Regions from separate parts of the Thermoclostridium stercorarium subsp. stercorarium DSM 8532 genome, predicted to be linked through region 2. Evidence: riboswitches for the same ligand, from Rfam matches in the RefSeq annotation. Region 2 holds a riboswitch; the other holds the start of a gene.
What was found. Region 2 has a riboswitch for glycine ahead of serA (phosphoglycerate dehydrogenase). Riboswitches for the same ligand answer to the same signal wherever they lie in the genome.

Region 1 (14,953 bases), 840 kb from region 2:
TTTACCGCTGAGTTTGATGAGATTATAGCTTTTGCAAATACAATAAACCAGTATATTGAAGGCGGAACTGAGCAGATAAGAAGCGTGGGTGCCAGGATTGTCTCATTTGATGACCTGCGCCCCGATGAAGTAGAACCGTCCCTGCCCAGTGAGAAAATCCTTTCCAATGTTGAAGGGCATAACGGATTTTTCAGGGTGGAAAGGAGCAAAAAATGAGAATGGGAATAACTGAACTTGCAGTAAAGCTTCGTAAACGCGAAATTTCTGCGGTAGAGCTTACAAAGGCATACATTGATGCCATTGAAAAACTGAATCCAACCCTCAATGCCTATGTGCATCTGACCTTTGATACTGCACTGGAAGCTGCCGAGCAGGCCGACCAGATGCTTAAGGAGGACGATGCGCCGCTGCTCTGCGGCATTCCCATGGCCCTGAAAGACAATATCTGCACCGACGGGATTCCTACCACTTGCTGCTCTAAAATCCTGGAGGGCTTTAAACCTTACTATGATGCTACCGTCTGGGAGAGGCTGAAAAAACAGGGTGCGGTTCTTCTGGGCAAGACCAACATGGACGAATTCGGCATGGGAAGCACTTCGGAAACCAGTTGCTATGGTGCGCCGCTTAATCCCAGGAATACAAATTATGTTACAGGCGGTTCTTCGGGCGGTTCGGCCGCGGCCATCTGTGCAAATCTGGCGGTATACAGCCTTGGCTCGGATACCGGCGGTTCAATACGCCAGCCGGCTTCCTTCTGCGGCGTGGTGGGGCTTAAGCCCACCTATGGCGCGGTATCCCGCTATGGGCTTATTGCTTACGGCAGCTCCCTGGACCAGATTGGCCCCCTGACAAACAGCGTGAAGGACGCTGCCATTGTTTTCGATGCCATTAAGGGCGTTGATAGACGCGATCAGACCAGTGTGGATTATGATTATGGTTCCTCCATGGCTGAATGCCTTGATCGGGATATAAAGGGTATACGCATTGGTGTGGCCGAGGAATTCTTTGACGGTATCAATCCGGAGATCAAATCAAAGGTTGAGGAAGCCATAAAGCTGTTTGAAAGGAATGGTGCCGTGATAGAAAACATCAGGATTCCGGCCATGAAGCTTGCGCTTCCGGTATATTACATTATCGCCTGTGCTGAAGCATCCTCAAACCTCGGGAGATATGACGGTATCCGATATGGCTATCGCACAGCCTCATATTCCAGTATTGATGACATGATCGTCAAAACCAGGAGCGAAGGTTTTGGTGACGAGGTTAAACGCCGTATTATGCTGGGAACTTATGTACTGTCCAGCGGTTATTACGACGCCTATTACAAGAAAGCCTGCCTGATTCGTGAAGAGATAAACCGGGAATTTGATGCCGTTTTTGAAAAATGTGACGTACTGGTTGCTCCTACGGCGCCCAGTACCGCATTTCCGCTGAATTGCAAAAGAAAAAGCCCCGTAGAAATGTACCTGGCGGATATATGCACCGTGCCTGTAAATATTGCAGGTGTTCCGGCCATTTCGGTTCCATGCGGTGAGGACGCCAATGGGCTTCCCATCGGTATGCAGATTATCGGCAGGCGGTTTGGTGAGGTAACGGTTCTTCAAGTGGCCCATTTTTATGAGCAAAATGCAGGACAGATCATTGGTGCTTATGAAGGAGGTGTCAGGATATGAATTATGAGATTGTCTGCGGGATTGAAACCCATATTGAACTGGCGACCAGAACCAAGATTTTCTGCGGCTGCACCACTGAATTCGGGGGCGAGCCCAACACCCATTGCTGCCCTGTTTGTACCGGTCAGCCCGGAGCCCTTCCCGTACTCAACCAAAAAGTGGTGGAATATGCCATAAAAGCCGGCCTGGCACTGAATTGTAAAATCAATACCAAGTCCCATATGGACCGAAAAAATTATGTATATCCTGATTTGCCAAAAGCCTACCAGATTTCACAATATGATGAACCGCTATGTGAAAAGGGTTATATTGAGCTGGACAGCGGCAAGCGTATCGGTATTGCCCGGATTCATATCGAGGAGGATGCCGGAAAGCTAATCCACGAGAAAGGGTATACCTTTATTGACTATAACCGCAGCGGTGTTCCGCTGATTGAGATTGTTTCCGAGCCGGATATTTCTTCCGCTGAAGAGGCAAAGGAATATGCCGAAAAGCTGCAGCTTATTATGCGCTATATCGGAATATCGGACTGCAAGATGCAGGAAGGATCAATGCGCTGCGATGTTAATCTTTCGCTGCGAAAGCCCGGTGATTCAAGTTTGGGCGTGAGGACTGAAATCAAGAATATCAACTCACTGAGTTTCATTCAAAAGGCCGTCATGGCCGAAGCCGAGAGGCAGGCTGATATTCTCGATGCGGGCGGAACAGTTGTACAGCAGACCATGCGCTACGATGAAGCAACCAATACCGTTACCCCTATGCGTGATAAGGAAAACTCCGAAGATTACCGTTACTTCCCTGATCCTGATATTTTGAGATTCAGCATTGATGAGGAGAAAATCGAAGAAATAAGGAAGTCTCTGCCCGAACTGCCTTTTGAAAAGCTCAAGCGTTATGTGAATGTTCTGGGGCTTCCTGAGGCTACAGCAAAACAGATTTCCAGGTACAGAAAGGTAGCTGAGTTTTTCGAAGGAGCACTGGCAGAAGGTGCAAGTGTGAAAAATGCGGCCAACCTGATTGTAGGCACTATTTTTGCCACAATGGGCACCGAGGAGGAAAAGGAATTATTCGACGTCCTCATTTCACCGGCACAGTATGCTGCGCTGGTTAAACTTGCCGATGAGAGGAAAATTAATATCGGTGTCGCCCAGGCGACCCTGCAGAAGATGCTGGAGACCGGCAAACCGGTGGAGGAGTTTATTAAACCTGAAGATCTTGTGGGTATCTCCGATGAGGAACTTGAAAAGTTGTGCAGGGAAGCCATGGATGCCAATCCAAAGGCGGCAGCCGATGTCAGAAGCGGTAAGGACAAAGCAATTAACGCGATGTTCGGCTACATTATGAAGAAAACCGGCGGGAAGGCGGATATTCGCAAGGCTGAAGTCATGTTGCGTAAACTGATCGGTCAATAAAATGCAGGATATGGCAGACGCAGCGTCAATGAAGGAGTGTGAGCATGATAAGCAGAGCCAACTTTAGGGATTATAGCGGAAAACAACGGGATAAATGCGTTTATTGGATAAAAAATAACAGAATCCACGGGACGGGAAATATGAAACAATGATGTTATTGAATTTGGTTATATCAGCTATAAATGAAATTTTTAGTTCTATATCTTGCAAAATGTTGATTAATCTGCTAAAATAAACTTAAATTATTCGATTAATCCGGAAGCAGGATTTAATGACAGATAGAAGTTTTACTGCATGACAGAAATATATCAGATATGCATAAGCAGGGGTGAGTAATTTAGCGTTGTTTTATGCGGTACAGTAAAATATGAAATTTGAATTGCAGCTTCCTGCAATTACTGTTAACTGGTATTAATGCAGCAAAAGTTGTTTTGGTAACATAATCAGAAGGCTGATGTTTACTTTATGGAATCCGTATAAGGATTACGGTAATCATGCATGAAACAATTAAAGAGTGTTTTATCGGAAACAAAGGCGTTTCACCGACGATGTGAAGCGCCTTTTTTGTATTTTTATCCGGTTATAGCCAGCGATTGGCCAGCAGTTATTAAAAATTTTACGGGATAGATCAAAAAATATTCTGAAAGGAGAATGGGTCATGGAAAGATGTATTGATGGGGTTTGTTCGGGTATATTCGGCTCAGCTGTGTTTAGTGACACGGTAATGCAGGAGCGCCTGCCAAAACCTATTTATAAGAAGCTGAAGAAAACAATCAAAGAAGGCCTTCCGCTTGATCCGGAAGTAGCTGAGGTCGTAGCCTGTGTTATGAAAGATTGGGCGGTTGAAATAGGGGCAACCCATTTTACCCACTGGTTCCAGCCACTGACAGGTGTTACAGCCGAAAAGCATGACTCCTTCCTGACACCGACAGGGGACGGCAAAGCCATTATGGAATTCTCGGGCAAGGAATTAATAAAGGGTGAGCCTGATGCTTCATCTTTCCCTTCCGGCGGTCTTCGTGCGACATTCGAGGCCAGGGGCTACACTGCATGGGATTGTACATCGCCTGCCTTTGTGAAGGATAAAACGCTTTATATTCCTACAGCCTTCTGCTCTTATAACGGGGAAGCACTTGACCTGAAAACTCCGCTACTGCGTTCTATGGAGGCGCTTTCCAAGCAGGCGATCCGTATCCTTAGACTCTTCGGCGATACCACCACCAAGCGGGTTGTAACGACTTTGGGACCCGAGCAGGAATACTTCCTTGTGGACAAGGAGCTTTTCATGAAACGCAAGGATTTGATTTACACCGGAAGAACCCTGTTTGGTGCCAAGCCACCAAAGGGACAGGAGCTTGAGGATCACTATTTCGGAATACTGAAAGAAAAAGTATCCAGATTCATGCATGATTTGGATGAAGAGCTCTGGAAGCTCGGGGTTTCTGCTAAAACAAAGCATAACGAGGTTGCTCCTGCACAGCATGAGCTGGCACCTATGTTTGCCACCACCAATATAGCAACCGATCATAATCAGCTGACCATGGAAATCATGAAAAAAGTGGCCGACAGGCACGGACTTGCGTGTCTTCTGCATGAGAAGCCGTTTGCAGGCGTCAATGGATCAGGCAAACACAACAATTGGTCCATTTCAACCGATGATGGAAGGAACCTCCTTGATCCCGGTACCACACCGCTGGACAACGCACAGTTCCTTATATTCCTCGTAGCTGTCATCAAGGCTGTCGATGAATATGCGGATCTGTTGCGCTTCTCGGTTGCCACAGCTGGAAATGACCACAGGCTTGGGGCAAACGAGGCACCTCCGGCAATCATGTCCATCTTCCTCGGTGATGAGCTGACCAGTGTAATAGAGCAGATAGAGACAGGTGTCGTCAAAAACAACGGAACCAGCAGAACCCTGGAAATCGGTGTTTCAACACTTCCCGTTCTTCCCAAGGATAACACCGACAGAAACAGAACTTCTCCCTTTGCGTTTACAGGCAATAAGTTCGAGTTCAGGTCGGTGGGTTCGTCACAGTCCATAGCTACGCCGAACTTCATAATAAATACCATTGTAGCCGAAGCCCTCAGCCAGATTGCCGATCGCCTTGAAAATGCCGGGGATTTCAGGGCCGAAGTGAATGCTGTGGTTAAGGAGATCATAAGTAAGCATAAGCGTATTATTTTCAATGGCAATAACTATTCCGAGGAGTGGGTTGCTGAAGCCGAGAGAAGGGGACTGCCCAATCTGAGGACCACTGTTGATGCCATTCCGGCACTTATAGCCGAAAAGAACATTAGGGTACTTGAAAAGCATGGCGTTTTGAACCGCGCCGAAATATATTCCCGCTATGAGATATGCCTTGAAAACTACATCAAGACAATCCGCATAGAAGCCCTGACCATGATTGAAATGGCAAGCAGGCAGATCCTCCCGGCGACACTTTCCTATGTCAGAAAGGTTGCGGACACCGTAGCATCCCTCAGGGCTGCAGATGCGGATTACTCCTGTGTCAAGGAAGAGCTGGATGAGCTCGTAACGCTTACATCCGGCCTGAAAGCCGCCATCGACAAGCTGGATCAGAAGATTAAAGAGGCTGATGCAAGTGAAGGGGATTCGCTGAGTCATGCCCGCGCATACAAGGATGTAATTATTCCGCAGATGAATGAACTGCGTGCTGTTGCAGACAGGCTTGAAACCATCGTGGATGCAAGCCTGTGGCCAATACCCACATACGGCGATCTCCTTTTTGGAGTCATCTGATAAGCACTTGTTTGAAGCCCAATTTTATGTGTTGGCGAAGAATCGGGTTAATTGAAAAAAAATATCGTATGTAAAACTGGCAGGTAACCGGACGTGGCTATCTGCCAGTTTTTGCACATGCTCAACATCCTTATGGAATGCTCCGTTTAAGGATTTTTCGGTATTGACGGAAAAACCTGTCCGGCGCATAAAGATCTGCGCAAGAACAGCTTTGAAATTAACAAAGTCTGTCTGGCTGTTCATACAGCCGGGATATTTGTTGATTCTGTATAAAAATTTGTTATTTCTATTGTAAATCTTATACAAGTGCATGCATAGTAATCATACTTGTCACCCGGTATAATGTAAACAGAACCCAAATTCATCCAATATTGGAGATTTCAGAGGATGATCCGGCAAAGGCGCCTTTCAAGCACAGCTTGAAGGCGCCTTTTCAGTTATACGGTTTTTCGCGGAATATCTCGCTTAGGCAAAAAGGCTGCTCCTTAAGTTCATCCCCGAAGCGAAGCAATGCATTCATTCTGAGCTCAAAAATTCAATGTTGATATTACGGTAAAAGGAGGATTAGTTTATGAGACAGGTGGCAATTTATGGCAAAGGTGGTATTGGTAAGTCTATTATTACCCAAAACCTTACCGCAGGCCTTGGTGAAATGGGCAAGAAGGTTATGGTGGTTGGATGTGATCCAAAGGCAGACTCTACCCGGCTGCTTCTTGGCGGATTGGCCCAGAAAACCGTTTTGGATACCCTTCGGGATGAGGGCGAGGATATTGAGCTGGAATCCATATGGCGGAAGCGGCCAAGGCGGGGGCATATTATGTGGACTGTACTCTGCAGGGCATTGGAGAACGGGCCGGAAACTGTGATTTCCATAAATTCGTGGGTGTAGCGGAGAGGAGCTTTGACCTGGGCATTGACAGGAAACCGCTGTATGAAAAGCTTGGGTTTGTATATAGGCAGTCAAAAAATCCAGAGCTGAACCTTTTATGATGAAAACAGTTGCATGATTTGTTACCGGCGGTACAGATAAAATGCTTTTATGCAATTTAGGGGATAAAGCAGTATTGTCACACCTGTTTATGAGGAACTGTTGTTTAGAGGTTATATCTGGAATGAATTTAGATTGACAATGAAATCAAAATTTATGCATTGAATATTATTCTGTTTGCCGTATGGCACGTCGGGTATATGGTTCCCAATATGATATCCGGCGACTGTTTTGCTGTAATTACAAAGGTTTTTGCTGGTGCTGTATATGGAGTCATCCTTGGCTTTATCAGATTAAAAACCGGAAACTGCTGGTCAACAATCTTGGTGCATGGTGTTATGAATTTTTTTGGTTTAGTTTGGTTTATTGTATAAATACAGGTGTTTCCCATTAGGCAAATGGGATACCGGGTTTCTTTATATTATGAATTGACCTCACACATACTGATGTATTATATTTAAGCAATTTTAGTCGGGTGTTTTTCCGTCATTTCTGCTATACTGAATACAGGAGGCTTAAAATAGAATTATCGGACAAAGTCAAAGCTGTAAGCAGAATAGATTATATCATTGCACATATGGATGAAAGCATCGTGCTGGATGATATAGCAAAGGCAGTTGGTTACAGTAAATATCATGCCGGAAAAATCCGATGATGCGCCGTATCCGGGATTGGGTGCAAGTTCGGAAACTGAGGTGCGTGCGGCTGTTCCGGTGAGAAAAATTATAAATTAAAGGAAGGTATTAATATGGAAGAACTCTTAAAAATAAAAACTGCGATTATTGATGAATTTAATTCGCTGGGAATTGAAGGGTTAAATTTGACTGATTTGAATTTATTGAAAGGTTCGTATATCAATTTGGAATATACGCTTTCTAATGGACAAAAGGTAAAACTGCTGGAAGATGATAAGATGTATTTGGGAAATCAGGTTGAAATCGAAGGAAAAGAACGGTGTTACGGTGTGGCTGCAGATGAGAATTATTTGCTTGTCTGCGAATATGGATGCAATGGCTCGGATCCGGAAATAGTCGTTTATAAAAGAAGGCAGGATAAAAGTGTTACAGAACGCTAAGCTTTGAGAAGGGGCTTTCCTGTATTACATGGGAAAGTTCCTTTTCATCGGCAGGAACGTTTAACCGGTTTTGACGTATTTCACATAATCCATATGCCATAATATGTCGTTAATATTCATTTATTAACATGGTGAAACATAAATTGACAGAGCTGCCTTATGAGTATAGTTTTGTCGAGTTGATTAGGAGGGGGATTTATGGCTAACATTATTCAAATAAATGATACCACCTGGCGGATCGAAGACAACGGAGTACGTTTTTTCCTGCTGGCCGGAACAGAAAAGGCACTGCTTATTGACAGCGGCATGAATACACCGGATGCAAAACAAATTGCGGAAAATATCACAAAATTGCCGGTAATGCTTCTGAATACACATGCTGATCCCGATCATATTTCAGGGAACGGCAGCTTTGACTGTTTTTATATGCATCCTGACGAAGAGGATAATTATCGGGCACACGGCGGGGTGGGCGGTATTCTGCCTGTAAAAGATAATGACGTCATAGATCTTGGAAACCGGCCGCTGAAAATTATTTTCATTCCCGGCCATACACCCGGCAGCATAGCTGTATTGGATATAAACAACAGGGTTCTTGTTTCGGGGGATACTGTTCAGGATGGAAACATTTTCATGTTTAAGGAACACAGAAATATGTCTCTGTATGTTGAGAGCCTGAGGAAGTTGTCCATGTATACTGATGAATTTGACACAATATATCCGTCTCATGGTTCATTCCCGGTTTATCCGGCATTGATTTCAAGCCTGATTGAGGGGGCGGAGCAGATTATCAGCGGAACGGCGAAAGGTAAGGTCGTCAATCTGTTCGGCACACCGGTAATGCTCTATAAATTTCCATATGCAGGCTTTCTGTGCGATATTCCTGAAGACAAGAAATAAAGTAGTCAAAAAGTTTCAGATTATTCTTGTAGAAGTCAGCAGATTTGTAATTATACCAATGAGTATATGAAAAGAGGATTATAGATGGATTCGCTGATTTTCCAAGATATTTTAAAAGATTGTGTGCTTTGCCCCAGAGAATGTCATGTGGACAGAACCAGTGGCAAAATAGGGTATTGCAGGACCACCGATGAATTGGTTGTTGCAAGGGCGGCGCTTCATATGTGGGAAGAACCGTGCATATCAGGAAAAGAAGGATCCGGTACGGTATTTTTTTCCGGTTGCGCGTTAGGATGTGTATATTGTCAGAATAGGGCCATATCAAAGGGACTGGCAGGGAAAACCATTACAGTAGAAAGGCTTGCGGAAATTTTCCTGGAACTTCAGGAAAAGGGAGCCAATAATATCAACCTGGTTACCCCAAGCCACTATGTTCCGCATATCATAGAGGCTTTGGATATTTCACGCCAAAAAGGGCTCATTATTCCTGTTGTATATAATTGTAGCGGGTATGAGAAAGTAGAAACCTTAAAGATGCTTGAAGGATATATTGATATTTATTTGCCCGATTTGAAATATATGTCGGACGAACCCGCGATAAAGTACTCCAATTGCAGGAATTATTTCGCGGTTGCTGCAGCGGCAATTGAGGAAATGGTCAGACAGGTGAAAGAAACGAGATTTGATGAGCGGGGAATAATGCAAAAAGGTGTGATAGTAAGGCACCTGACGTTGCCGGGATACCTTGAGGACTCCAAGAGAATAATAAAATACTTATATGAAACCTACGGAAACAGGATATTCATCAGCATTATGAATCAGTACACCCCGATAACAAAGAATAGGGTATACCCGGAGCTTAACAGAAAGATAACCGAGGAGGAATATGAGGAACTTGTGAATTTTGCAATAGAAATAGGGGTGGAAAACGGATTTATACAGGAAGGGGAGACAGCTCTGGAAAGCTTTATCCCCGAGTTTAACGGCGAAGGAGTGTAGCCGCAGGATTGAAAGGATAAAATAATACCTCGGCATTTCCAAGGAAGCGGATTGATTTCAGGAATTACCGGATAGTTGCTTATTGTTATAAGCAATTCCGTATATAACTGTTTTTTAAAGGCAATATCCCAAATACTTTGAAAAAAGAGGCAAATGCAACCGGACTTGTGGAACGCAGTTAAGAAGAAAATATATTGAAAATCTGATTTTATTCGTAGAAAATGTTATGGGAGGAAAATGCAGCTATCGTCTTTAGTAGGCGAAAATACCATTGCCGAACTTACGATAATTTAAATACAGGGGAAGAAGTGATTTATGAAAAAAAACCGATTTAAGGGAAGATTGATTATTGTGTTATCCTGTGTAGCCGTAATTGCCGTCGCTGCGGCAGCAGCGCTTTTAAACCAGGAAAATGGAACATATGTGAAATATAAAGAATTTAACAAACTCCTTTCAGATGGAAAGATAAAAAGTGTTGCAATTTACACAGACAGAGTCGAATTTCAGAAAGAAGGAGATAGCAGAAAGTATTATACGGACAACCCGGAAACCGACGGTTTTAAAGAGAGACTTCTGTTGTCCGGAATTGATGTTAAGGATAATACCAAAGGTGAAGGCGGATTTGCCGTAGTTTTTGACATTTTTTTTGATGCGGCCTTTATAGCCATAATTGTTACCGTGATTTATAAGATTTTCGGAGAATACTTTACCTCCTTCAGGGTGGTAAAGCATACCGGGGTAACATTTGATGATATTGCCGGCATGGATGATTTGAAAAGGGAAATGATGTATGCGGTTGATATACTTAAACATTCGGACGAGTACAGGAAAAAAGGTATTCGGCCGACCAGGGGTATTGTGCTGGAAGGCCCGCCAGGGAACGGAAAAACGTTGTTTGCTAAGGCTTTGGCGGAAGAAGCCGGCGTTAATTTTATAGCCACCAAGGGTGCTGACTTTCAAAGCATGTTTATGTCAGTCGGGCCAAGGAAGGTAAAGCAATTGTTCCGCAAAGCGCGCAGGAATAAGCCCTGTATAGTGTTTATTGATGAATTTGACGGTATCGGTGAACGGAGGAATTTTGCGGGTTCGGGTGTGGATAAGGAAAATAATCGCATTATTACGGCCATGCTGAATGAGATGGACGGTTTTGAAAATGAAGACGGGGTTTTGGTGATAGCGGCAACAAACTCTTATGCTTCTCTGGATCCGGCACTTATACGTCCGGGCAGGTTTGACTTGAAATATACCGTTCCCAATCCGGATCAGGAGACAAGAATTAAACTGATCAGGATGTATACAAGGAAAAATCGCCTTTCAGCCGATATACAGACAGAAGAACTTGCAAAAAAATTTAACGGGTTAAGCTGTTCGGCTATCGAAACGGTTTTAAATGAGGCGGCTGTAGTGATGATGTCCGAAAGGAAAAGTGAAATTGATATGAACTGCATTATAAAAGCATGCAGAAAAACGGGCATATTAAAAAACATGTCTGCAATCGACCTTAAATGACAGATTATAAATTAAAGTGCAATGACTCTCCCGTTTATGAAATAACTAAATCATAACGGCATAAAAACGATTGAACAGATGTATAACCCGGAGGCTTTTTTTATGAAGAAGTACACCAATATACTGTTTGATTTGGACGGCACATTGACCGATCCTAAAGTCGGGATTACAAAATCGGTGGCATACGCACTGAAAAGTTTCGGCATAGAGGTTAAGGATCTCGACAGTTTGTGTAAATTTATCGGCCCGCCGCTTAGAGTATCGTTCAGGGACTATTACGGATTCAGCGAAGAAGAGTGCAACAGGGCTGTTGAAAAATACAGGGAATACTTCAGTGAAACGGGTATGTTTGAAAACAGGGTCTATCCCGGCATAGAAGAACTTTTGAAAAGTTTGAAAAAAAACGGCAGGAAGCTGTTTGTCGCAACTTCCAAGCCCACTGTTTTTGCCGTGAAAATTCTGGAACATTTTGATTTGCTAAGATATTTTGATGATGTTTCAGGAAGCGAACTGGACGGTTCGAGGGACAGAAAAGGCGATGTTATAAGGTTTGCATTGCAGAAAAACGGCCTGACCGGTTTGACAAATGTAGTAATGGTTGGTGACAGGGAACACGACGTTGTCGGTGCAAAGGAAAATAACATTGATGTGATTGGTGTCCTGTACGGCTACGGCGACAGAGCCGAGCTTGAAAAAGCAGGCGCGGACTACATTGTTGAAAACGTTGAAAATCTTCATTCCTTGTTATGCCGTAGTGGCGGTTCTTGACATAATTTATGACGGGCTTATGATTATTAACTGCAGTTTGGTAACAATGAACCGGCTACAGAGGTGCATATATGAAAACGGTAGGGATCGTAGCCTGCTCCAACGGGCAAAAGATGGAATTAAAAAAACAAAACGAGGAATTGGTTAACTATTTGGAATCGATTGGGAATAAAGTTATTCTAAGCAATTGTATATATGAAAAGGACGGAGTTTTTTCAGGCTCCGGAAAAGAACGTGCCGCTGAACTGATGAGAATGTTCAATAACCCTGATATTGAAGAAATTTACGATATTTCAGGTGGGGATGTGGCGAATCAGATACTGGATGATCTGGACTACGCAGCAATTAAGAACAGCAAAGCCATTTTTTGGGGGTATAGCGATCTTACGACCATAATTAATGCGATATATTCCCAGACAGGCAAATGCAGTGTTCTATATCAGGTGAGACATCTGGTTTGCGGCGGTTGTGCAGAGAAACAGCGGTACAGGTTTGAAAACAGGAAAGAACTATTTAATCCGGCTTTTGTCCTGGTTCAGGGAAAATCCATGGAAGGAGTTGTTGTTGGCGGAAACATCAGATGCTTTTTGAAATTGTCCGGAACAAAGTATTTCCCCGATCTCAAAGGCAAACTTTTATTGTTGGAGTCATACGGAGGAGAAGTGCCTCAGATGACAACTTATCTGGCACAGTTAAAGCAAATAGGGGCTTTTGAGCAGGTAAAAGGCATTTTACTCGGAACCTTCACTAAAATGGAAGAAAACAAATGTCAACCTGACATTGTTACACTTGTGAAAGAGTTCGCAGGCGAAAGGATTCCTGTTGCCAAAACCAGGGAAATTGGTCATGGAAGTGATTCAAAGGCGATCATAATCGGGGAAAGATTAGTAGTGTCAAATTAAGTTAATACGCCCGAGACTGCCAAGATGTATTTACCAAATTCCCTAAGTGAAGTTTTTATTTGGTTCGTGAAATGAACATACGTGATTAAACGAACAATTCATTTCCCGCAAAATGCTTGGCGTAGAATGGAGCAGGTTTTTAAACTGCTCCATAAAAGTATGAACATATGTCATTTCTTAATTTGTTGCAGAATGTCAAACACGGATTCAGGCGAATTAACTATGTTTCTGAAAAAAACTTGCCATATATTTGAGCAAAATGTGATTTTTTTGAAAATCATGATATTGTTGTTGCGGCAGCGTCCGTTATATGGTATTCTATATAACAAATTAAATATAGCCCGAAGAAGCAGCTTGAATCTGAGGCCAATCCTTGGAGACTGGCTGTGGAGGGAGCTCTGGAGAATCCCATTCATTGGGTGCCGACGGTGCAAAGCAGGCGGGCTGTAATCCCTTCTGCTGAATCTCTCAGGCAGACGGACAGAGCCGGGTATAAGCTGTCGTAATCGACAGGACTTGAGCGCATATCTTACGCGAAACACCGAAGAATGCCCAGCTGAATATGCCGGAACCGCCGTCAGGCGGTTCTTTTTTGTTGGTGAAACTCCAGGGAAGAGAATTTTATGGGGGTATTATGCATGTTATCAATTGTGCAGACAATCAACAACTACCTTTCTGACTACGTTTTGGTGATCCTGCTTGTAACAGTAGGCGTCTGGTATACCGTTAAGACTCGGTTTGTGCAGGTGCGTTGTTTTCGTGAAAGCATGCGCCGGACTTTTGGTTCACTGAATCTCAATGGTGAAAAGCAAAAGGCAGGCATGTCTTCGTTCCAAGCGCTGGCAACAGCCGTTGCTGCCCAGGTTGGTACCGGCAATATCATTGGTGCCAGCGGCGCGATTCTGACCGGTGGCCCCGGTGCGATATTCTGGATGTGGGTTATTGCCTTTTTCGGCATGGCAACGATTTATGCCGAAGCTGTTCTTGCGCAGGAGACCCGCGTGAAGGCGCCTGACGGCAGCATTCACGGCGGTCCGGTCTACTATATCACAAAAGCTTTCAAGGGTGATTTCGGGAAATTCCTGTCGAAGTTTTTTGCAATTGCAATCACGCTTGCGCTGGGATTTTTCGGATGCATGGTTCAGTCCAATTCCATCAGCTCCACATGCGAGAATGCCTTCGGTATTCCGGCATGGATTATGGGAATTGGGCTGGTTGTTATTTGTGGGATCATTTTTCTGGGAGGAGTACAGCGACTGGCCTCTGTTGTAGAAAAGGTTGTCCCGTTCATGGCGGTGCTTTTTATCCTGGGCAGTGGTATAGTATTACTGTTGCGGATTCAATATCTACCTGCGACCTTTGGCATGATTTTTAAATACGCTTTCAGGCCCAATGCCATTATCGGCGGCAGTCTGGGATATGCCCTGAAGACAGCCGTCAGCCAGGGCGCAAAACGGGGGTTGTTTTCTAATGAAGCCGGTATGGGTTCAACTCCGCATGCCCATGCTCTTGCAAATGTAAAGATTCCGCATGATCAGGGTGTGGTTGCAATGGCCGGTGTATTTATCGACACTTTTGTAGTACTTACTATGAACGCTTTGGTGATTATTTCCACCATGTATACAAAAGACGGAATCCTTGCAGACGGTGTAATCCCTGACACCATTGGAAAGTCAAACCTTGCCCAGGTTGCATTTGGCACTGTCTTCGGCGAAGCCGTCGGTTCTGTCTTTGTGGCGGTATGCCTGTTCTTTTTTGCATTTTCTACCATACTCAGCTGGAACCTGTTCGGAAAGATAAACATGATTTACCTGTTCGGAGAAAAAAGCCGCAATGTTTATACAATAACTGCGCTTGGGTTCATCTTCGTTGGCACGCTGACCACCAGCGACATGGTGTGGGAACTCTCCGACATGTTCAACCAGTTAATGGTCATTCCCAACGTGCTGGCGCTGTTTGCGCT
Region 2 (16,211 bases):
GGACGCTCTCCGTAAAGAGCAGAACGGATGTATTTCGGAGCTGCAGGCCGTAAAATCCCGCAGCAGAATTCTGAAGGATATGGAAAACAGCCTTGAAGGTTACAGTCACAGTGTAAAGGCCGTCCTTAAGGCATGCCGTGAAAAAGAAGGATTTGGGGAAGGAATTTACGGGGCTTTGGCGCAGCTTATCACCGTTCGTGATAATTTTGAAACGGCGATTGAAGTATCGCTTGGCCCGGCACTGCAGAATATAGTAACAAGGGATGAATATACCGCTAAAAATGCAATTGAGTATCTTAAACAAAATAACCTCGGCCGTGCCACCTTTTTGCCTGTTACAGCGATAAAGCCAAGGCCGATGGATCCTGATACCGTGAAGAAGCTTCAGAACGAAAAAGGCTATCTCGGCCTTGCGTCGGAAATGGTGGAATGTGCTCCTAATTTCAGGGATATTATAACCAATCTTTTGGGAAGAACGGTTGTGGTAGACAATATTGACAACGGAATAGAATTATCGCGAAAATATCAGTACGGTTTCAGGGTGGTTACAACCGAGGGCGAAGTGTTAAACCCGGGCGGTTCGATGACCGGCGGAAGCCAGCCTTCGAAGACTTCAAGCCTTCTTTCACGGAATCGGATTATAAAGGAACTGGACGAAAGAATTCAGGTTTTAAGCGCAAAGCTTCAGGAAATTGAAGAAGCATGCCGTAATAAAGTCAGTGACATTAACAGGGTTGAAAACGAGCTCCGGCTTCTTCAAAAGGAACGTCAGGATTTGGAACTTACTGTTTTGCGGGAAGAACAGAGAATTCTTTCAGTCAAAAATTCGATTGAAGAGTTAAAATCCAAACAGGACATGCTGTCGGCGGAGAAAAAGGAGCTTTTGAAAAACATTGAAACCATAGACGGGGAAATATTACTGGAAAGGAAAAGGATTGACGAAATTGAGCAGGATATAGAAAACCTTAAAGCCACGATTGAGGAAAGGCAGGAAAAAAGGAAAAAAGAACAGGCCGAAAGGGATGCTGTCCATGCAGACATAAATAATTACAAGGTTTCGGTTAATTCCATCCTGGAGAGCATGGATCAGATCCGGGAATCAATCAGGAACCTTAACGAGGAAAAGAAGCAGATTGAGGCAAATATTGAAAAGAGGATTCAGGATCAGGCTAAAAACAGGGAACGAATTGAGAATCTAAAATCCGAAATTGCAGGTTTGAGGGAGGAAATCAGGGCAAGGAATGAAATTAAGACAGGGAAACTGATGAAAGTTGAAAGCATTTCGGAGGAGGTTGCCGCACTGGAAGAAGAGGTTTCGGGCATGGTCGAAGTGGTTTCAGTGCATAACAGTAATATACAAATACTGCAGGAACAGTACAATAAGCTGGAAATAAGGAAAACAAGACTTGAAGCCGAGCTTGAGGCTTTACAGAACCGGCTGTGGGATGAATACGAATTAACCTATGGGACTGCACAGGAATATAAAATGGAGATTACGAACATAAGGCAGCTTCAATCAAGAATTAACGAACTGAAGGCCGAAATTCGTGAGATGGGTCCTGTTAATGTTTCTGCAATAGAAGATTATGGCAAAACAAAGGAAAGATATAATTTTATGGTAAAACAGAAGGAAGATTTGGTAAAATCAGAGGAAAAACTGAACCGCATAATCAGAGAGATGCTGTCGGTGATGAAGAAGCAGTTTATGGAGGAGTTTGAACGCATAAACAAAAATTTTAACGATGTATTTCGAGAACTGTTCGACGGCGGCAGAGCGGAAGTGGTGCTCGAGGATCCGGATAATGTGCTGGAATGCGGTATAGAAATAATAGCCCAGCCTCCGGGCAAAAAACTGCAGAACATGATGCTTCTGTCGGGTGGAGAAAGGGCGATGACAGCAATAGCCCTGCTGTTCGCGATCCTGAAGCTTCGTCCCGCGCCGTTCTGCATTCTTGACGAAATAGAAGCATCCCTTGACGATGCGAATGTTTATAAATTTGCTGATTATATTAAAAAGCTGGCCGGTACAACCCAGTTTATAGTGATCACCCACCGAAAGGGTACTATGGAAGCGTCGGATGCACTGTATGGAATTACTATGCAGGAACATGGCGTATCATCGGTTGTTTCATTAAAGCTCAGTGATGTTGACAAAGCGGTGTGAATAATAATTTATTTCAAATAAACGTGAATTTAGGATATTATATTAAAATAAATGAAAAAGGAGCTATGAAGGATGTCTTTTTTTGAGAAACTGAAAAACGGTCTGAAAAAAACAAGGGAAAGCATTACACAAAGAATTGATCAGTTGCTTGTTTCAATGGGCAAAATAGATGAGGAGCTATTTGAAGAGCTGGAGGAAATACTTATTACCTCCGACGTGGGCGTTGAAACAACGCTTAAAATAATTGATGATTTGAAACTAAGGGTAAAAAGCGAGAAAGTAACCGATCCCAGGCAGGTAAAAAATCTGTTAAAGGAAGAAATAACCAGTATTTTAAGTTCGGGTGACACCGGGCTGCACCTTAACACAAAGCCTTCGGTAATTGTGGTGGTTGGTGTCAATGGCGTGGGCAAAACCACATCAATAGGCAAGATGTGCCATATGCTGAAAATGCAGGGGAAAAAGGTTCTCGTAGCAGCAGGTGATACTTTCAGGGCGGCGGCGATAGATCAGCTTGAAATATGGGCTAAAAGGGCAGGGGTGGATATAATAAAGCATGCCGAGGGTTCTGATCCGTCAGCGGTTATTTTTGACGCAATTCAGGCGGCAAAGGCACGGGGATATGATGTGGTGATCTGTGACACCGCGGGGCGTCTGCATACCAAAAAGAACCTGATGGAAGAGCTCAAGAAGGTTTTCAGGATTATCAGCCGGGAACTCCCCGATGCGGATATTGAAACACTTCTGGTCCTTGATGCTACGACAGGTCAGAACGCCGTCTCGCAGGCGAGAACCTTTGCCGAAGCCACCGGTGTTACGGGACTGATTCTTACAAAGCTTGACGGTACGGCAAAAGGAGGAATTATAGTATCAATTAAGTCTGAGCTTGACATTCCGGTAAAATTCATAGGTGTCGGGGAAAAAATAGATGATCTGCAGCCTTTTGACGCCGCAAGTTTTGCCGAAGCTTTGTTTTCATAGCCGTTTATATTTTAATTTCACAACCGATTGACAACTGAAGGAAAGTTTTATAAAATGGATAAAATTTAATCGGATAGTTGACCGCGGGTTTCGTTACAACCGGTTTTATCTGAGAGTAAAATAACTATAGGAGGGGTAGAATGGCCATTATATATCCGGAAGTCTCCAGAACGTTTAGTGAGTTTTTGCTTTTGCCGAACCTGACCACCAGAGACTGCACACCGGACAAGATTGATTTGACCACACCGCTGGTGAAGTTTTCAAAGGATGAAAATCCCCCGATGAAGTTAAATATACCGATTGTCAGTGCAATAATGCAGTCGGTTTCAAATGATACGCTTGCGATTGCTCTGGCCAGATGCGGAGGTCTTTCATTTATATACTGTTCACAGCCCATTGAAAGCCAGGCGGAGATGGTCAGAAAAGTTAAAAAACATAAGTCGGGTTTTGTTGTAAGCGATTCCAATGTATCGCCAAACCAAACCTTAAGGGACGTGCTGGCAATTAAGGAAAAGACAGGACATTCCACAATAGCCGTTACCGATGACGGTACGGCCAACGGAAAGCTGTTAGGAATTATTACCAGCAGGGATTACCGTTTGTCCCGGGATCCTCTGGACAAAAAGGTAGCCGATTTCATGACGCCTTTTAAGGATCTTGTTGTTGGCAGGCTTGGAATAACGTTGAGTGAAGCCAACGACATTATCTGGGAGAATAAATTAAACTGCCTGCCGATAGTCGATGATGAGCAAAGGCTTCACTATCTTGTTTTCAGGAAAGACTATGATGATCACAAAGCCAATCCCGAACAGCTGATGGATTCAAAGAAGAGGCTCATGGTTGGAGCGGGCATTAACACGTGGGATTACAAGGAAAGGGTTCCTGAACTGGTAAAGGCTGAAGTGGACGTGCTTTGCGTTGATTCCTCCGACGGATTTACCGAGTTCCAAAGGGACACAATAAGGTATGTAAAGGAAAATTTCCCCGAAATAAAAATCGGCGGAGGAAATGTGGTTGACAAAGAAGGCTTTATGTTCCTTGTGGAATCGGGAGCCGATTTCGTCAAGGTGGGAATTGGAGGAGGCTCAATATGCATCACCAGGGAACAGAAAGGAATAGGCCGTGGGCAGGCGAGTGCGGTAATTGAAGTGGCAAAGGCCCGTGACGAATATTTTGAAAAAACAGGAATTTATATTCCCATCTGTTCCGACGGCGGTATTGTACACGACTATCATATCGTGCTGGCTTTGGCCATGGGTGCGGACTTCGTTATGATGGGCCGTTATTTTGCGAGGTTCGACGAAAGCCCGACGAAAAAGGTGAAACGCGGTAACAATTATGTTAAGGAATACTGGGGCGAAGGTTCGAACAGGGCAAGAAACTGGCAAAGGTACGATTTGGGAGGAAACAGCAATCTGAAGTTTGAAGAAGGCGTGGACAGTTATGTGCCCTATGCCGGTAAACTAAAGGACAACCTGGAAGTGACCCTTACGAAAATACGTGCCACGATGTCGAGCTGCGGCGCCAGAAATATCAAGGAACTTTATCAGAAGGCGCGCCTTGTGGTGGTTTCTTCCACAAGCATTATTGAAGGCGGCGCCCATGACGTGATACTCAAGGAAAGTGACTATTAACAGGTAAAAAATCTTGTCCTTTTATCAGGGATACTAAATGGTACCGTGCGGTATGTTTTCGGCATGAAAGCAGACAAAACGGTACCTTTTTGTTTTTTAAGTTAAAAGGCAACGGTAAAATTTTCATGTTTAATGAAGGAATATTTTATGGCCGTTTGACCAAAACTTATCTAAGATAAGTTTTGGGGAGGTTATTTTTTTGGATTCGGGAATATTGTTTGCAAAGCAGGCCGCCAGCGAAGAAAAAAACGAAAGTAAGGAAACCGGCGGAAATGAACAGCAGTCTTCGAATGAAAAAATGCAAAATATAAAGGAAATGGGAACCGTCGAGGTTAAGGAAAAAGGAAGGAATATACACTGCCTTACCATTATAGGCCAGATAGAAGGCCATGTGGTTTTACCCCCTCAGAACAAAACCACAAAATATGAGCATGTTTTGCCTCAACTGGTGGCGATTGAGGATGATGAAAAGATTGACGGTCTCTTGCTTATCCTGAATACCGTAGGCGGAGACGTGGAGGCAGGGCTTGCCATCGCTGAAATGATTGCATCGATGTCAAAACCGACGGTTTCACTGGTTCTGGGCGGGGGACACAGTATTGGAGTGCCGATGGCGGTGTCGACCAATTATTCTTTCATTGCGCCGTCCGCGACGATGACAATACATCCCCTTCGGCTTAGCGGTATGATAATAGGAGTTCCCCAGACCTTTGAATATTTTGAAAGAATGCAGGAACGGGTTGTGGAGTTTGTTGCGAAGAATTCAAAAATTTCAAAGGATGCATTCAGAAAATTAATGCTAAAAACGGGAGAACTGGCAAATGACGTCGGAACCATTTTGTTCGGGCACGAAGCAGTTGAGCACGGTATCATAGACGAAGTGGGAGGTCTTTCATCGGCGCTGAAAAAGCTTGACGAGCTAATAGAGAAGAAAAAGAAAGGGGATAACCGCAAATGATATACTCAATAGTACCTTTTGAACAGTTGTATTATTCCGAAAACAAACAGGAACGGATGGAAGTGGTAATAAACGGTGAGAAGGTTATCCTCCTGAGAAACGATAATAATACGTATACCGTTGAAAGGTTGATTTCAACAAACCCGAAAGTGTATCTGAACCCTGAATTCACGCCGGGAAACAGAATTATCGCCATAACGTCCGAAAAGGAAGGGCCGGAGGTAAAATGGGAGATAATAACCGACGGACTGAGACTGACGTAGATGCAGGACCCGGTATTCTGGGATTTTTTGTATGCCGGGCACAATTACATAGTTTGCCGGTGCATCGCTCAATCTGAAAAGACCTTTTTCACGGCAGGGCGAGAAAAACTTTAAATAGATTGATAAAATATTAACAGAAACTATTGACTTTTGGAATTTTAATAGTAATATATAAATAACAATAATTAGTAAAGCAAACTGAATACAGCCGGATGATGACTGAAGGAGAGCTGCCGCAGGGCACACCGAAGGAGTAAATCTCTCAGGTTAAAAGACTTCAGTCGGACGGACCTCTGGAGAGACCAGGTATGGCGCCGAAGGGGCAAGCCCGTTATGGGTGTATCTCTCAGGCAAAAGGACAGAGGATTCAGGGGGTTTGGCATATGGCTGAATTCCTGAATGAATATACTGCACTTTTTCAGAGGTCAAACAATTTGGTTTGACTTATTTTTTTAGGAGGGGTATTCCATGGCGAGAATAATAGTAACCGACAAAATGGCACCGGACGGGATTGAATATTTGAAAAGCAAAGGATTTGAGGTGGATACACCATTTGGAATTTCTCAGGAGGAGTTGCTTCAGGTAATAGAAAATTATGACGCCCTTATAGTACGAAGCGCTACAAAAGTAACAAAGGATGTTATTGAACGCGGAAAGAATCTGAAAGTCGTGGGCAGAGCCGGAAACGGCGTTGACAACATTGACGTGGAGGAATGCACAAAGAGGGGTATAGCCGTAGTTAACACGCCCGAAGGAAATATTATGGCAGCGGCCGAGCTGACGGTGGCAATGATATTTGCCATTTTCAGAAATATCCCTCAGGCGCATCATGCCGCGAAAAACAGGGATTTCAGGCGAAACAAGTTTGTCGGCGAGGAACTTGAGGGAAAGACCGCGGGAATAATCGGTGTGGGCAAAATCGGTACAATCGTTGCAAGGAAACTTCTTGGAATTGGCATGAAGGTTGTGGGGTATGACCCATACGTTGCCGACGAAAAATTTGAACAGCTGGGTATTACAAGATGTGAAAACCTTGAAGAACTTTTAAAGGTTTCCGACGTGATAACGTTACATATACCGAAAAGTCCGCAGAATGTGGGATTAATCGGTGAAAAAGAACTTAAAATGTGCAAAAAGGGAGTACGTATAGTGAATGTCGCCAGAGGCGGCATGATCGACGAAAAAGCCCTTTACAACGCCATAGTCGAAGGTCATGTCGCAGCGGCTGCACTGGATGTTCTGGAAAAGGAGCCAAATTATACAAAGAGCCCGGAAGAGCAGGACTTCTGGAATCCGCTGCTTGACCTTGAAAATGTTGTTTACACCCCGCATCTCGGGGCGTCTACAAAAGAGGCGAACTATAATGTAAGTATCGGTGTCGCAAAACTGGTTGAAGGGGTTTTGAACGGTGAACTGGTACCCGCGGTTAATATGCCTCCGGTATCAGGGGATATAAATCAGCTGAGACCGTATATCGACCTGGCGGAGAAACTTGGAAGCATTTACTACCAGGCCGAGAAGGACAGGGTTACGAAAATTGAAGTAATATACAGCGGCGACATAGCCAACATTGCAACCAAAGCCATAACTCTCGCGGCGGTTAAGGGCTTCCTCAACAGTGCCGGCGATCCCGATGTGACATATATCAACGCCGAATTAAAACTCAGGGAACTGGGGGTTAAACTGGTTGAAAGCAAGAGCTCGCATCTTGATAAGTATACAAACCTGATAACGGTGAAATTTACCACTCCGAACAGGGATCTTTCGGTGTCGGGTACGGTGTTTGCGAAGGATGTTATAAGAATTGTTGATTTCTTTGGATACAAGCTTGACTTTGAGCCCACCCCCCATGTACTGGCTCTTCAGAATATAGACGTTCCCGGGATTATCGGAAAGGTCGGCACGCTGCTTGGGGAAAACAACATAAACATAGCAGCAATGCAATGGAGCCGGAACAGAAAGGGAGAAAAGGCAGTGTCCTTTGTGAGTGTCGATACCGAAGTGTCCGATGAAATACTGCAAAAACTTTTACAAATTGAAGGAGTGTTAAAGGCCTCAAGACTTAATTTTTAACGGTTTATACGGGTTAAAAAGGTCGGTTATTCAACCGGCCTTTTATTATGCTGGAAAATGGTATATTATTTTGATATGCTTAAAATACTCTGGTATAGAAACAATGTTTTTGGAGGTTTATATGCAGATTAAGGTAGGATGTATATCTCTCGGCTGTCCGAAAAATCTCGTGGACAGTGAAATAATGCTTGGAATGCTGAACAAGGACGAATATTTGATTACCACCGACCTCAGCACCGCAGATGCGATTATAGTAAACACATGCGCCTTTATCAATGATGCAAAGGAGGAAGCCATTGACGCAATTCTGAATGCTTCCCTGTACAAAAAGACAGGAAATCTGAAAGCCCTTATAGTTACAGGCTGCATGGCACAGAGATATAAAGATGAAATCATCAAAGAAATTCCCGAAGTTGATGCCGTTGTCGGAACGGGTAATATTCAGGAAATACGGCAGGTTATCAGTGAACATGTGAAGGGCGAAGGCCGAAGAAAGCTTTTTGTCAATGATCCGAAGGATGTGGACTATCTTGACAATATCAGGATGCTTTCCCAGTCAGGCCGGTCGCAATACCTGAAAATAGCGGAAGGATGCAGCAATCACTGTACATACTGCATTATTCCGTATTTACGCGGTCCGTTCAGGAGCAGGACGGTTGAAAGCATTGTATCTGAAGCTGAAAGGCTTGTTGAAGCCGGCGCAAGGGAACTTATTCTTATAGCCCAGGATGTGACCAGATACGGAGAAGACAGGTATGGGGAATGCAGGCTTGTGGAACTTATCGGAAGATTATCGGAAATTGCGGATTTAAAGTGGATAAGACTGTTATACTGTTATCCCGAAAGAGTGACCGAAGAATTGGTAAATGAATTCAAAAGTAACCCGAAACTTTTGAAGTATCTGGACATTCCAATTCAGCACGCGTCGGATAAAATCCTCAGAGCTATGGGCAGGAGAACCGGAAAAAAGGAACTTGCCGAGCTTATTGTTAAACTGCGTACCGAGATACCTGACATTGTGCTCAGAACCACGCTTATAACCGGTTTTCCCGGTGAGACCGAGGAGGATTTCAATATACTTAAGGACTTTATTAAGAAATATTCCTTTGACAGGCTGGGGGTGTTTGCATATTCCCGTGAGGAGGGCACTCCTGCGGCGAAAATGAAGAACCATGTAAAAGAATCGGTAAAGCGGAAACGGAGGGAAGAGATAATTCTCCTGCAGCAGGAGTTGGTTAAACCCCTTATTGAAAAACGAGTGGGACGGGTTTATGAGGTACTGGCGGAAGGCGTGGCGGATGACGGTATTTTTTATTTCGGCCGTTCTTACGGTGAGGCCCCCGAGATTGATCCGGTGATATACTTTACCTCGGAAAAGCCGGTAGATATCGGCTCATTTGTGAATGTAAGGATACTGGCCACCAACGGCATGGATCTTGTCGGAGAAGTGGTTTATGATTAGTTTCGCGAGGGGGATGTTTTTATAATGAATTTGCCAAATAAGATTACGCTGTTCAGAGTTTTTTTGATACCGTTTTTTTTAATTCTGCTTCTGCCGGTGTATAACGGCAGAACCCTTTTGCCGATACGGCCTGAAACAGGAAGGCTCATAGCCGCTGTCGTATTTGTTTTGGCGTCTTTTACCGATTATCTTGACGGTGTTATAGCGCGCAAACAGAATTCAATTACCACCTTTGGCAAATTTCTGGATCCTATTGCGGACAAGCTGCTGGTAACATCAGCATTGATGGCCCTTATACAACTCGGGGATATTTCCGCGTGGCCGGCGGTTATTATAATTGCCCGGGAGTTTACCGTTACCGGTATCCGGATTATTGCCGCGGGAGACGGTGTTGTAATTGCCGCAAGCAACAAGGGAAAAGCGAAAACTTTTATTCAGATGCTTGCTGTGTTTTTTATTCTCCTGCGTGATTTCCCGTTTTCCCTTTTTACGCGTATACCCGTGGGTCAAATCCTTTTGTGGGTTGCGGTTATTCTGACCATTTACTCGGGATATGATTATCTTAAGAGCAATTGGGACAGAATTAAAAATTAGTCATTTAAATCTACATTTTTTATAATTAAACTATTGCATTCCTGAATGAAATATTATATACTCATAACAGCAGAACATATTAGTTGGTCATAAATTTAATGGCTCGGGGAAGCAGGGTGTTGCATTTGAACAAAAGCTCGAAGGCTAAAAAGGAAAGACAGAAAAAGCTTTTAGAGATAATAAAAGAGGATCCGTTCATGACAGATGAGGATATAGCCGAATATCTCGATGTAAGTGTGCCCACGGTCCGTCTGGACAGGCTGGAGCTGGGCATACCCGAGCTTCGGCAAAGAATTAGGGAGGTTGCTTCGTTAAATCACCAGAAAGTAAGGGCTTTACAGGCTGATGAAATAATAGGGGAAATAGTGGAAATAAAGCTTGGCGAAAGCGGTATTTCCATTTTGGAAACAACCGATGAAATGGTATTTTCACAGTCAAAAATAGTGCGAGGCCATTATATATACTCTTTGGCCGAGTCTCTTGCAATTGCCGTTATAGATGCCGAAGTGGCCCTGGTGGGAGTTGCAAATATAAAATACAAAATTCCTGTTTATGCCGGTTCTAAACTTGTGGCAAAGGCAACGGTTAAACGGGCCAGAAACAAAAGCTATATTGTGTGGGTTTTCATTTACCACAGGCAACAGGAAGTGTTCAGGGGAAAATTCATACTGGTATCGATTGATGACGGCAAAACCGACGGAAACGTTAATGTTAATAACGTCGAAGCTTTGAAAACCGAAAACCCTCCGGGGAAGGACTGAATTTGAATGAGGATTATGGTGGATGCAATGGGTGGTGACAATGCACCCGAGGAAATAGTGAAGGGATGTATTGAAGCTCTGAAGTCAAAGGAAGGGTTTGATATAGAGCTTATCGGAATAGAAGAGGAAATAGAAAAGTATTTAAACAAGTACGGATACAACGGTAACCGTATTTTAATAACCCATGCGCCCGAAGTAATATACAATGACGACAAACCCACCGAGGCGATACGACACAAAAAAAATTCGTCAATGGTTATAGGCCTTGGGAAAATAAGGAATAATGAAGGGGAGATATTTATTTCCGCCGGCAGCACTGGCGCATTGCTGGTAGGAACTCTGCTTGTGGCGGGTACTATAAAAGGTGTTTTAAGGCCGGCACTGGCGCCGGTTGTGCCTTCAATGTGCGGAGGTACAATGATAGTGGATGCGGGGATGAACACGCAGTGCAGGCCTGTAAACTATGTTCAGTTCGCCGTCATGGGCTCGGCTTACATGGAGCATGTTTACAAAAGAGAAAACCCAAGGATTGGCCTTGTGAATATAGGAACAGAAGATGAAAAGGGAAATAATACGTTGAGGGAAGCACTGTCATTACTTCGGAAATGTGATCTGAACTTCATCGGCAATATTGAAGGAAGGGATATTGCCGAAGGAAAGGTAGACGTGGCTGTCTGCGACGGCTTTACCGGTAATGCCATGCTGAAAATGATGGAAGGTACGGGAAAATACTTTTTCCATCATATGAAAAGAATTTTTAACAGAAGCCTTTTTTCCAAAATTTCCGCCCTCCTTGTAAAGACTCACCTGAAAAAGCTAAAAGACAGCGTGGATCCTGAAATTACGGGCGGTACACCGATACTTGGCGCCAACGGTTTGATTTTCAAATGCCATGGTAACAGCACTGCCAGAGCAATACAGAATACCATAATAAACGCATACGCCATTTCCAGCAGCGGGTTTATCGAAAAAATCAGGGAAAGAATAGGAAATATGGAGGTTTAATATGGTTGATTTTGGCATCGGCATCCTCGGTACAGGCAAATATTTGCCTGGCAGAATTCTCACCAACAGCGATCTTGAAAAAATGGTAGATACGTCGGATGAATGGATAGTAAGGCGTACAGGCATGAAAAAAAGGCACCTGCTGGATGAGAATACTCCGTCGTATGTCATGGGTGCTGAAGCCGCTCGGCTTGCTATTCAGGATGCAGGTCTAACACCTATGGATATTGATTTGATCATTGTTTCAACAGAAGTTCCTGATTACCTTTCGCCTTCAATGGCATGTCTGATCCAAAGAGAAATAAATGCCGAAAGGGCTGCGGCAATTGACGTAAACGCCGCCTGCACAGGGTTTGTTTATGCAATGACTGTCGCCCAGCAGTTTATACAAACGGGTTATTACAGACATGTATTAATCGTTGCGAACGAAGGGCTCAGCCGCATTGTAGACTGGGAAGACAGAAGTACCTGTGTCCTGTTCGGTGATGCGGCGGGCGCTGTTGTTATGGGAAGAGTGGATAAGAGGTTCGGAATCAGGAAAAGCTACCTTGCGGCTTTCGGCAACCTTGGCCACAACCTGACAATTCCATGCTGCTATATACCCGAAGAAGAACGGCAAAAAAGAAGGGCGGGAAAGGAAAGGGTTATCTGGCAGGACGGTGGCGAAGTGTTTACCTTTGCTGTAAAAGCAATGGCCGAATCGGTCAGGGCAGTTATTGATAAAGCAAATATTACAATAGACGAAGTGGATCTGATTGTGCCCCATCAGGCAAACCTCAGGATTATAAGCAGCGCGGCGAAGAGGCTGGAGATTGATGAGGGAAAACTGTCGGTGATCCTTCATGAAACGGGCAATATATCGTCCGCGTCGATTCCCGTCGCACTGGACATGGAAAGTAAAAGCGGAAGACTTAAGGAAGGCGACACAGTGGTACTGGTTGCTTTCGGAGGAGGACTTACCTGTGGATCAATACTGCTGACATGGGGAAAATAGTTTTAACGGAGGGTGGAAAATGGGTAAAATTGCATTTATTTTTCCGGGTCAGGGATCCCAGTATGTAGGAATGGCAAAAGAAATATGCGATCATTTCCCAGAAGCTGCTGAAATTTTCCACGAAGCGTCGGAAGCTCTTGGGTTTGACATTGGAAAGATGGTTTTTGACGGCGATGAGGAAACTTTGAAAATAACCGAAAATACCCAGCCGGCGATTGTAACTGTAAGTATTGCGTGTCTTCAGCCTTTGCTGATAGAGGGTATTCAGGCCGATTTTACAGCAGGATTAAGTCTTGGTGAATATGCTGCCCATGTGTATTCGGGGACCTTCTTGTTTCGTGATGCGGTCAGGCTGCTGAAACTACGTGGCAGATTCATGCAGGAAGCCGTCCCGGTGGGCGTTGGTTCCATGGTTGCAATAATCGGCCTTTCAAGGGAACAGGTACTGGATGCGTGTGCGATGGCTAAAGATGAAGGGGTTGTTGAACCGGCCAATTTTAACTGCCCGGGGCAGATTGTAATATCTGGTGAGGCGAAGGCTGTTGAAAAAGCGGCGGCAATCGCCGTTGAGCTCGGGGCGAAAAGGGCAGTGCCATTGGCCGTAAGTGCGCCGTTCCATTGCAGTCTTATGGCACCGGCAGCCGAAAAACTCAAGGCAGAGCTGGAAAAAGTTCAGATACATGAAATGAAGGTTCCGGTTGTTGCAAACGTAAACGGTGAAGTTGTGCCTTCTGCGGAATATGTAAGGGAATCTCTTTACAAGCAGGTATCAAACCCTGTTTTGTGGGAGGATTGTGTAAGAACTATGGTTGGCAACGGCGTTGATACGTTTGTTGAAATAGGCCCCGGGAAAGTGCTCAGCGGATTTGTAAAAAAGATTGATAAAAACGTGAGGACACTGAATGTGGAAGACATGTCCTCCCTTGAAAATACATTGCGTGAACTGAGATGAGTGTTTAAGAACACTCAAATTTATTCTGATGTATAAAGGGGAGCGGAAAATGGATTTTACGGGGAAAACAGTGGTGGTCACCGGTTCAAGCAGGGGAATCGGAAAAGCGATAGCCGAAAAGTTTGCTGCCCTTGGCGCAAATGTTGTTATTAACGGCACTTCAAAAAGTGTTTTTGATACCGAAAGGGAATTGGTTGAGAAGGGTTATAGCGTTAAGGCCTTTGAAGGCGACATAAGCGATCCGGGGAATGCAAAGGCTCTTATCGACTTTGCGGTAGAAACTTTCGGCACAATTGACGTGTTGGTGAATAACGCGGGTATAACGAGGGACAAACTGCTTGTCAGAATGAATGACGAAGACTGGGATACGGTTATTGACGTGAACCTAAAGAGTGCGTATTTGTGCACGAAAGCGGCAACAAAAATCATGATGAGGAAGAGGCAGGGGAAAATAATTAACATTTCCTCTGTGGTGGGAATAACGGGAAATGCAGGACAAACAAATTACGCAGCATCAAAAGCCGGATTGATAGGCTTCACAAAGGCAGTTGCAAAAGAGATGGGGTCATGGGGCATCACCTGCAATGCCGTAGCCCCGGGGTTTATCGAAACTGATATGACAAGCGGTTTATCCAATGAAATCAGGGAAAAATTCCTCGCCGCAATTCCGCTCCGGAGGGCCGGGACTCCTTCCGAAGTGGCGGATGCGGTGGTTTTCCTGGCATCGGATATGGCCAGATATATTACCGGGCAGGTAATTAATATTGACGGTGGAATGGTTATGTAATATTATCAATGTTGATAGAAATACTATAGGTGTATGATTCCTGTCTGGAAGGGGGTGAAAAACGTGATATTTGAGAAAGTAAAAGAAATTATAGTAGATCAGCTTGGTGTGGACGAAAGTGAGGTAACAATGGAAGCCTCCTTCATCGACGACTTGGGAGCTGACTCTTTGGATATTGTTGAGTTGATTATGGCTTTGGAGGAAGAATTTGACCTGGAAATACCAGACAAGGATGCGGAGAAGATTGTAACAGTTGGAGATGCTGTAGAGTATATTAAAGCACATACTTCCTGATTACAGTTGAATAAAAAAAGTCCCACAATGGTGGGGCTTTTTTTATAATACAACTGATTGTTTGTGATAAATACCGGTTCCGGTTTAAAAAAGATATGCAGGGAGGATGTTAAAATGGCAAGGCGGGTAGTAATAACAGGAACAGGCGTAATTCATGCTCTCGGGAAAGACACCAAAACATTCTGGAATGCGATAAAAGAGGGAAAGAACGGAATAACCCGGGTGACGAAGTTTGACTGCAGTACGTTGGAAACCAAGGTTGCGTCTGAGATAACTGATTTTGATCCCACTTTGTATATGGATAAAAAAGAAGCAAAAAGAATGGATCTTTTTACTCAGTATGCAATGGCTGCGGCAATTATGGCAGTGGAAGAAGCAAGGCTCGACTTTTCACAGGAGGATCCTTTCCGTGTCGGTGTCATAATCGGCTCGGGAATAGGCGGAATACAGACTCTTGAAGAGCAGAAGGAAGTCCTGATGGAAAAAGGACCTTCACGAGTAAGCCCGTTTTTTGTTCCGATGATGATTGCGAATATGGCGTCGGGACAGGTGGCTATTAAATTTGGTGTTTGCGGTTTTAACGAATGTGTGATAACGGCATGTGCTACGGCGAACAACGCTATAGGCGATGCATTTCATGCCATAAGGAACGGACTTGCCGACGTAATGATTACCGGAGGTTCTGAGGCTGCGCTGACACAACTGTCCTTTGCCGGTTTTGCGGCTGCTAAGGCAATGGCAACCGATCCCAATCCTGAAACGGCGTGCAGGCCCTTTGACAAAGACCGTAACGGTTTTGTGATGGGTGAAGGGGCCGGGATACTTGTCCTTGAAGAACTTGAGCATGCATTAAGAAGAGGGGCCGATATTATAGCCGAAATTGTTGGCTACGGATGTACATGTGACGCTTATCATATCACCGCACCGCATCCTGAAGGCGCGGGCGGAATTAAGGCAATGCAGTTTGCTTTGGCCGATGCGGGCATAAAGCCTGAAGATATTGACTATATAAATGCCCACGGAACTTCAACCCCGTTGAATGACCCCGCTGAAACCAAGGTTATTAAAAAGGTTTTTGGCGAGCATGCCTATAAACTGGCGGTGAGTTCGACAAAATCCATGACAGGGCATTTGCTTGGGGCTGCCGGCGGCATTGAGGCGATTATTACCGCAATGGCTCTGAAGGAAGGCTTTATTCCGCCGACGATACATTTGGATAATCCCGATGAGGAATGCGATTTGGATTATGTGCCAAACAAAGGGAGAAAACAGGACATCCGTTATGCTTT

Region 1: it holds a riboswitch for glycine, as region 2 does, so the genes downstream of both, CST_RS08915 (alanine/glycine:cation symporter family protein) here and serA (phosphoglycerate dehydrogenase) in region 2, are expected to answer to the same signal.

Annotation. Positions count from the first base shown of each region.
Region 1 is NC_020134.1:2,091,091-2,106,043, reverse strand. Features, by position in the region: gene gatC (Asp-tRNA(Asn)/Glu-tRNA(Gln) amidotransferase subunit GatC) at 1-216, shown strand, start outside; gene gatA (Asp-tRNA(Asn)/Glu-tRNA(Gln) amidotransferase subunit GatA) at 213-1,673, shown strand; gene gatB (Asp-tRNA(Asn)/Glu-tRNA(Gln) amidotransferase subunit GatB) at 1,670-3,085, shown strand; gene CST_RS08965 (glutamine synthetase III family protein) at 3,744-5,849, shown strand; partial or broken gene CST_RS08960 (AAA family ATPase) at 6,421-6,642, shown strand; partial or broken gene CST_RS13745 (hypothetical protein) at 6,645-6,839, shown strand; gene CST_RS13930 (CPBP family glutamic-type intramembrane protease) at 6,913-7,002, shown strand; gene CST_RS13925 (CPBP family glutamic-type intramembrane protease) at 6,999-7,211, shown strand; gene CST_RS08950 (hypothetical protein) at 7,313-7,492, shown strand; gene CST_RS08945 (hypothetical protein) at 7,586-7,912, shown strand; gene CST_RS08940 (MBL fold metallo-hydrolase) at 8,111-8,812, shown strand; gene CST_RS08935 (radical SAM protein) at 8,897-9,811, shown strand; gene CST_RS08930 (ATP-binding protein) at 10,127-11,320, shown strand; gene CST_RS08925 (HAD family hydrolase) at 11,423-12,088, shown strand; gene CST_RS08920 (S66 family peptidase) at 12,160-12,990, shown strand; glycine riboswitch at 13,379-13,484, shown strand; gene CST_RS08915 (alanine/glycine:cation symporter family protein) at 13,629-14,953, shown strand, end outside.
Region 2 is NC_020134.1:1,249,753-1,265,963, forward strand. Features, by position in the region: gene smc (chromosome segregation protein SMC) at 1-2,164, shown strand, start outside; gene ftsY (signal recognition particle-docking protein FtsY) at 2,237-3,145, shown strand; gene CST_RS05380 (IMP dehydrogenase) at 3,286-4,779, shown strand; gene CST_RS05385 (ClpP family protease) at 4,979-5,737, shown strand; gene CST_RS05390 (YlzJ-like family protein) at 5,734-6,000, shown strand; glycine riboswitch at 6,213-6,288, shown strand; glycine riboswitch at 6,291-6,365, shown strand; gene serA (phosphoglycerate dehydrogenase) at 6,469-8,073, shown strand; gene rimO (30S ribosomal protein S12 methylthiotransferase RimO) at 8,195-9,535, shown strand; gene pgsA (CDP-diacylglycerol--glycerol-3-phosphate 3-phosphatidyltransferase) at 9,560-10,129, shown strand; gene fapR (transcription factor FapR) at 10,246-10,890, shown strand; gene plsX (phosphate acyltransferase PlsX) at 10,897-11,895, shown strand; gene CST_RS05420 (beta-ketoacyl-ACP synthase III) at 11,897-12,889, shown strand; gene fabD (ACP S-malonyltransferase) at 12,909-13,841, shown strand; gene fabG (3-oxoacyl-[acyl-carrier-protein] reductase) at 13,891-14,628, shown strand; gene CST_RS05435 (acyl carrier protein) at 14,692-14,922, shown strand; gene fabF (beta-ketoacyl-ACP synthase II) at 15,037-16,211, shown strand, end outside.